Methylotuvimicrobium sp. KM2: one gene and its partner. The protein of the gene in region 2 binds, or shares a complex with, the protein of the main gene of each other region. Links are inferred from orthologs where the notes say so. Each region holds a gene or a part of one and is shown on either strand. Other genes may lie near its edges.

Evidence for each region.
Region 1: the proteins of accD (region 2) and accB are in contact, whole or in part, in a solved structure (PDB 8UXZ), measured with the Escherichia coli proteins. The link is inferred for Methylotuvimicrobium sp. KM2 from one-to-one orthologs.

What each region holds. Positions count from the first base shown.
Region 1 is NZ_CP150634.1:3,009,217-3,012,386, reverse strand. The notes cover bases 55-2,892. They hold accB (acetyl-CoA carboxylase biotin carboxyl carrier protein), read right to left. Parts: upstream 1,777-2,892; coding sequence 1,333-1,776; downstream 55-1,332. Other genes in these bases: dsbD (protein-disulfide reductase DsbD), read right to left, coding at 2,889-2,892; WJM45_RS12620 (redoxin domain-containing protein), read right to left, coding at 2,377-2,892; aroQ (type II 3-dehydroquinate dehydratase), read right to left, coding at 1,781-2,227; accC (acetyl-CoA carboxylase biotin carboxylase subunit), read right to left, coding at 55-1,312. In the rest of the region: more of accC, read right to left, coding at 1-54; more of dsbD, read right to left, coding at 2,893-3,170. UniProt on the Escherichia coli protein: This protein is a component of the acetyl coenzyme A carboxylase complex; first, biotin carboxylase catalyzes the carboxylation of the carrier protein and then the transcarboxylase transfers the carboxyl group to form malonyl-CoA.
Region 2 is NZ_CP150634.1:2,846,549-2,849,765, forward strand. What follows is about bases 1-2,885. They hold accD (acetyl-CoA carboxylase, carboxyltransferase subunit beta), read right to left. Parts: upstream 1,970-2,885; coding sequence 1,031-1,969; downstream 1-1,030. Other genes in these bases: folC (bifunctional tetrahydrofolate synthase/dihydrofolate synthase), read right to left, coding at 1-850; trpA (tryptophan synthase subunit alpha), read right to left, coding at 2,006-2,809; trpB (tryptophan synthase subunit beta), read right to left, coding at 2,806-2,885. Outside these bases: more of trpB, read right to left, coding at 2,886-3,217.

The DNA of each region.
Region 1 (3,170 bases), 160 kb from region 2 along the record:
GAATGTTGCGTTGTCCGGCGATGAATCCGGAGTCGGTCATGATGTCTTTTTGGAGCGGTATATTCGTTTTTATACCGTCGATCACCATTTCGTTCAATGCGGTTGTCATTCTTGCAATGGCGCTATTGCGGTTTTCGCCGTGCGCGATTAGCTTACCGATCATCGAATCATAATAAGGCGGTACTTTGTAGCCGTTATAGATGTGTGTTTCGCACCGAATGCCGGGGCCGCCCGGCATGTGGAATTGATGGATCGTACCGGGACAGGGCATGAAGGTCTTGGGGTCTTCGGCATTCAGTCGACACTCGATCGCATGACCTTGAATTTTGACTTGCTCTTGAGTAATCGATAAGGGTAATCCGTAGGCGATACGTAATTGTTCCTTAACGATATCGAAGCCGGTGACCATTTCGGTAACCGGATGCTCGACTTGAACCCGCGTATTCATTTCTATGAAGAAGAATTCGCCTTTTTCATACAGGAACTCGAAGGTCCCTGCGCCCAGGTAGCCGATATCGCGGCAAGCTTTGGCGCACAATTCGCCCATACGGTTACGTTCTTCGTCGGTAATGCCCGGTGCCGGCGCTTCTTCGACGACTTTTTGGTGCCTTCGCTGCATCGAGCAATCGCGCTCGCCAAGATGGATCGCATTACCGTGTGAATCGGCCATCACCTGGAATTCGATATGGCGGGGATCTTCCAGGAATTTTTCCATGTACACGGTATCGTTTCCGAACGCGGCACTCGCTTCCGCTTTCGTCATGGTAATGGCATTGATCAATGCGGCTTCGGTATGTACGGTGCGCATTCCGCGTCCGCCACCGCCGCCGGCGGCTTTGATGATAACCGGGTAACCGATTTCCTGAGCCATTTGCAGGTTTTGCTTATTATTGTCGGTTAACGGATTGCCGTTGCCCGGTACACAGGGAATGCCGGCGGCTATCATTGCCTTTTTTGCGGCGATTTTATCGCCCATTATGCGGATCGTATCTGCATTCGGGCCGATGAAAACAAAGCCGCTTTGCTTTACTTTTTCCGAAAAATCGGCATTTTCCGATAGAAAGCCGTATCCCGGATGAATGGCTTCGGCATCGGTGACTTCGGCCGCGCTTATGATGGCTGGGATATTTAGATAGCTATCGGTGGATGGGGCGGGGCCTATGCAAACCGACTCATCGGCTAGCCTAACATGTTTTAGATCCCGGTCCGCCACGGAATGTACCGCGACAACCTTGACTCCAAGTTCACGGCAAGCGCGCAAGATGCGCAAGGCTATTTCGCCTCGATTGGCGATGACTATTTTATCGAACATGATTAAATACCTTTGGGTTGTTATTCAATGACAAACAAAGGTTGGTCATATTCGACGGGTTGGCTGTTCTCAACCAATATTTGCGTTACTGTACCGGTTTTATCGGCTTCGATTTGGTTGAGGATTTTCATCGCTTCTATGATACAGAGAGTATCGCCTGCTTGTACCGATTGTCCGATATCGACAAAAGGTTTGGCGCCGGGAGACGCGGACCTGTAGAAAGTGCCGACCATCGGCGATTTTACAATATGACCGGTTATTTTTTTCTCTGTCGGTTCTACAGGGCTTGGTGCGGGTGCCGAAGATGGGGTGGTCGGAGCGAATTGAGCCGGTGCGTAGTTCACTTGGGCGGCATTCGAGTAACGACTAATTCGGACGGATTCTTCCCCCTCACTGATTTCTAATTCGGCAATATCCGATTCTTCGATGAGCTCGATCAGTTTTTTTATTTTTCTAATATCCATTGTGTTATGTTCTCTTTGCTAATATCTCGTGAGCGGCCGTCAAGGCCAATTCGTAACCGATGGCTCCCAGTCCGCAAACAACTCCCACGGCAATATCCGAAAAATAGGAATGTTTTCTAAAAGCTTCCCGGGCATGTACGTTCGACAGGTGCACTTCAATGAAGGGAATCTTGGTCGCCAGCAATGCGTCGCGTATCGCCACGCTGGTATGAGTAAAAGCTGCTGGATTAATAATGATAAAATCGACATCGTTGGAAAAAGATCGATGAATCAATTCCACGATTTGGTGTTCGGCGTTATATTGGTGAAAACGGAGCGCGTGACCCAGAGTCGAGGCGGATTTTTCCATCGCCAGCTGTATATCGGCTAAGGTTTTGCTACCGTAATGGGTAGGTTCTCTTAGACCCAGCAGATTCAAGTTCGGACCGTTAATAACGCAAATATTCGCCATGCAATTGAAGTGCTAATTTAGATTCGGTGCCGATAATTCTCCCTAATTTAAGCACGTTTGTCCATATTTATGTCATTTAACACAAATAAGGCGTAATCACTGGATCTTTTAAGACATTTACATGGTTTATCGAATGATTTGATGTTTTCTCAGTCCATCAGAGGTTCGATGATTTCGATAATCTTGTTGCGGGATAATTGTCCGGATTGTTTATGAATTATTCGACCTTCTTGATTGAAGATAAGGCTGAAAGGAAGGATTCCGGCAGAATTTCCCCATTGTTGAGTCAAGATGATGCCTTGGTCGCCGGCGATTAGCATCGGATAATTGATGTCGACAAAGTCGAGATATTTTTTGACCGATTCTTTAGTTTCGATAGCGATGCCGACAAATTGCAAGCCACGGTCTTGGTATTCTTGCTGTAAGGCAACAAATTCGGGGATTTCTTCGCGGCAAGGAGGGCACCAGGTTGCCCAAAAGTTGACGATGGTGATTTTTCCTCGCCATTCGGATAGGCTGCGTTCGTTGCCGTTCAAATCGGGTAGTCGGTAATCCGGTAGTTCCATGGTTTCACTATGCGTTTCCGGCTGTGTTTTATTTTGTAGCCAAATTCCGCCGGCTAAAGCGACAACTGCGGCGATAATAAGTGCCGTGGTTTGTTTCATAAATCAACTTGCCGCAGTATGTTTAAAAAAGCGTTGGCATCCTGATAGCCTATCACGCGTAAATGTTTTTTTTCGGCTAGGTCGGTACCGAAAAATAAAGTGGCCGGAGGCCCGACTAAGTTAAATTTTTTCAGCAAGGCTTGATGTTCAAAATTGTTTGCCGTGACGTCCGCCTTCAATAAAACGAAGCGATTCAGTTCTTGTTTGACTTCAGGGTGCATATAAGTATAGGCCTCCATTTCCTTACACGAGACACACCAGTCGGCATAAAAGTCGAG
Region 2 (3,217 bases):
CGGACCCGATGCCATGCCTTATCGAATCCACACTAATCGGGAGGCGTGAAGACATTAGGGTCGCAGCCATTACCACAGCAGCCGCATTTCGATATTGATGCTCGCCTTTGAGATTAGGTTCCGGCAATCGGTCGATCTGCCGATCGGGTGCACACCATATCCAACCTTTCGACTGCTTCCTGTAAGCAAAATCGCACCCGATAAAAAAAGCCGGGGCCTCGATTTCATTTGCATATTCGAATATCGAGTCGGGTGGCTCAGGATCGCTGATAATCGCAGGAACTTGCTTTCTGAAAATACCGGCTTTTTCACGGCCAATCAGCTCGCGCGTTTCGCCGAGCCAATCGGCATGATCGATCCCAATGCTGGAAATAATAGAAACGTCGGGGTCCACAATATTGACGGCATCAAGACGCCCGCCCAATCCTACCTCCAACAATTGCACATCGAGATTGGCCCTGGAAAAAATATCGAGCGCAGCCAAGGTACCGAATTCAAAGTAACTCAACGAAACACCGTCTCGAACCGATTCAATACGCTCGAAAGCCGAACAGATCAAATCGTCGCTAACTGGTTTGCCGTTAATTTTTATACGTTCGTTATAACTTAGAATATGCGGAGAAGTATAGGTGCCGACTCGATAACCTTGAGCCCGATAAATGAATTCCAAAAAGGCCACGCATGAACCTTTACCATTAGTTCCTGCTACCGTGATCGTCGGCGGCTTATTGTAATCCGGTTGCAATGCTCGGAATACCCTCTGTACTCTCTCCAAGCCTAGATCAATCGTTTGCGGATGCAAACCTTCTTGCCACCTCAGCCAGCCCTCGAGCGTATCGAAATGCTTCATCTCAGACAAATTGTCGGTTCCACAAAAACATAAAAAAGCACGAAAGCGCCAACGAGATAGAAAATCGTGGATTGTCCCATCCAATAACTGCAAACTTAGGCCCTATTGCGGACCGGTTTTTGTTGTGTTTCTCGTGGCTTAACCGCAACAGCAAGATCATTCGGCCATTTAAAATTGCACTTAATCCTGAACGGCAGGCAAAGGCTCGGTTTCGGCCAAGATAATAGGTTCTTCTAAATTCGGGCTTATTTTCGTTTCCATCCGCGAGGCCATTAAAATCGCCAGCATTGCAGCAATTTTATCGCGCATTTCACGCCTATCGATAATCATGTCGATAGCGCCGTGCTCTTGCAGAAACTCGCTACGTTGAAAACCTTCCGGCAATTTTTCTCGAACGGTTTGCTCGATGACGCGAGGTCCTGCAAAACCGATCAAGGCATTCGGCTCGGCGACATTGATATCGCCAAGCATCGCCAAACTCGCGGAAACACCGCCCATCGTAGGGTCGGTCATACACGAAATAAACGGCAATCCCGCTTCCGACAACCGTGTCAAGGCCGCGCTGGTTTTCGCCATTTGAAACAATGAAAACAATGACTCCTGCATGCGAGCGCCGCCGCTGGCGGTAAAAACAATGAACGGCGCACCGATTTCGAGGCTCTCATTCACACCTCGCACGAAACGCTCGCCGACCACCGACCCCATCGAGCCACCCATAAAACTAAAATCGAACGCGGCGGCTACGATATCTTTATTCTTGAGCTTACCCTTAATCACTACGAGAGCATCGCTTTCCTTGGTCTGTTTTTGCGCTTGACTTATACGGTCTTTATAGCGTTTGGAATCCTTGAATCTAAGCGGGTCGGTCGGTTTGATATGTTGACCGATTTCTTCTTGATCCTGCTCATCGAGAAATAATTCCAACCGTACTCTTGCCGATATCCGCATGTGATGATTGCATTTAGGGCACACACTGGAATTTCGTTCCAATTCGTTGTTATAGAGAATCGCGTTGCAACTCGGACACTTGGTCCATAAACCCTCGGGCACGGCGCCTTTTTTCTTGTTAGTCCCGTCTGTTCTGATTGTTGAGGGGACCAGTTTTTCAAACCAACTCATATTTTAAACTCCGAATTCGCTCATGTGATCGACGACTTATTCATCCATTGCGGCGCGCATGGCTTTAAGTAAATCGACTATTTCGGAACAGGCCTGCTCCGGATTATCCAAATTCGCTTCGATTTTACTGATCAAGGCGCTACCGACAACGACACCATCACCTAAATGAGCCACTGTCTTTGCCGTCTCGGCATCCTTAACACCGAAGCCGATACCGATCGGCAATTGAGTATTCGCACGGATTAACTTCAGCCTTTCCTCGACATCGGCGGTGTTCAAGTGCCCAGCACCGGTTACACCTTTGAGTGAAACGTAGTAAATATAGCCACTGCCCGCCGCATCCATTTTACGAATGCGTTCTTCATTACTATTAGGCGCCAACAAAAAAACCGGATCGATACCGCGTTCTTTCAGCAACGAAACACAGAAACCGGCCTCCTCAGGCGGCAAATCAACCGTCAGCACACCATCGATTTCGACGCGTTGCGCCGCATTGGCAAAATCTTCGTAACCCATTGCCTCGATCGGATTTAAATACCCCATCAACACGACCGGCGTTTGGTCATCCTTTCTTCTGAATTCGGCGACTATATTGAGTACTTTTCTTAAACTCATTTTATGCGCCAAGGCGCGTTCACTGGCTTTCTGAATGACCGGTCCGTCCGCCATCGGATCGGAAAACGGTACGCCAAGCTCAATAATATCAACGCCCGCTTCCACCATCGCATGCATCATCGGCACGGTAAAATTCGGATGCGGATCACCGGCCGTCAAAAATGGAATCAAAGCCTTACGGCCTGACTTGGAAAGCTCTTCAAATTTAGCGGCTAAACGGCTCACAGTTGTATTCCCTCGCGTTGCGCCAAGGTCATGATATCTTTATCGCCACGACCGGAAAGATTGATAATAATTATGCTGTCTTTGGGCATGGTCGGCGCCAGCTTTGTCGTATAAGCAATCGCATGACTCGATTCCAGCGCAGGAATAATGCCTTCCATTTCGGTTAAATCATGAAAACCCTTCAAGGCTTCATCATCGGTTATGTTGACATATTCGGCGCGCCCGCTGTCTTTCAACCAAGCATGTTCGGGTCCGACGCCGGGATAATCCAAGCCCGCCGAGATTGAATGCGTTTCGATGATTTCACCATCATCATCCTCGATCAAATAAGTCCGATTGCCGTGTAAAACTCCCGGACGTCCCGCACAAAGCGGAGCAGAATGACGTCCTGTTTCGACGCCGTCTCCG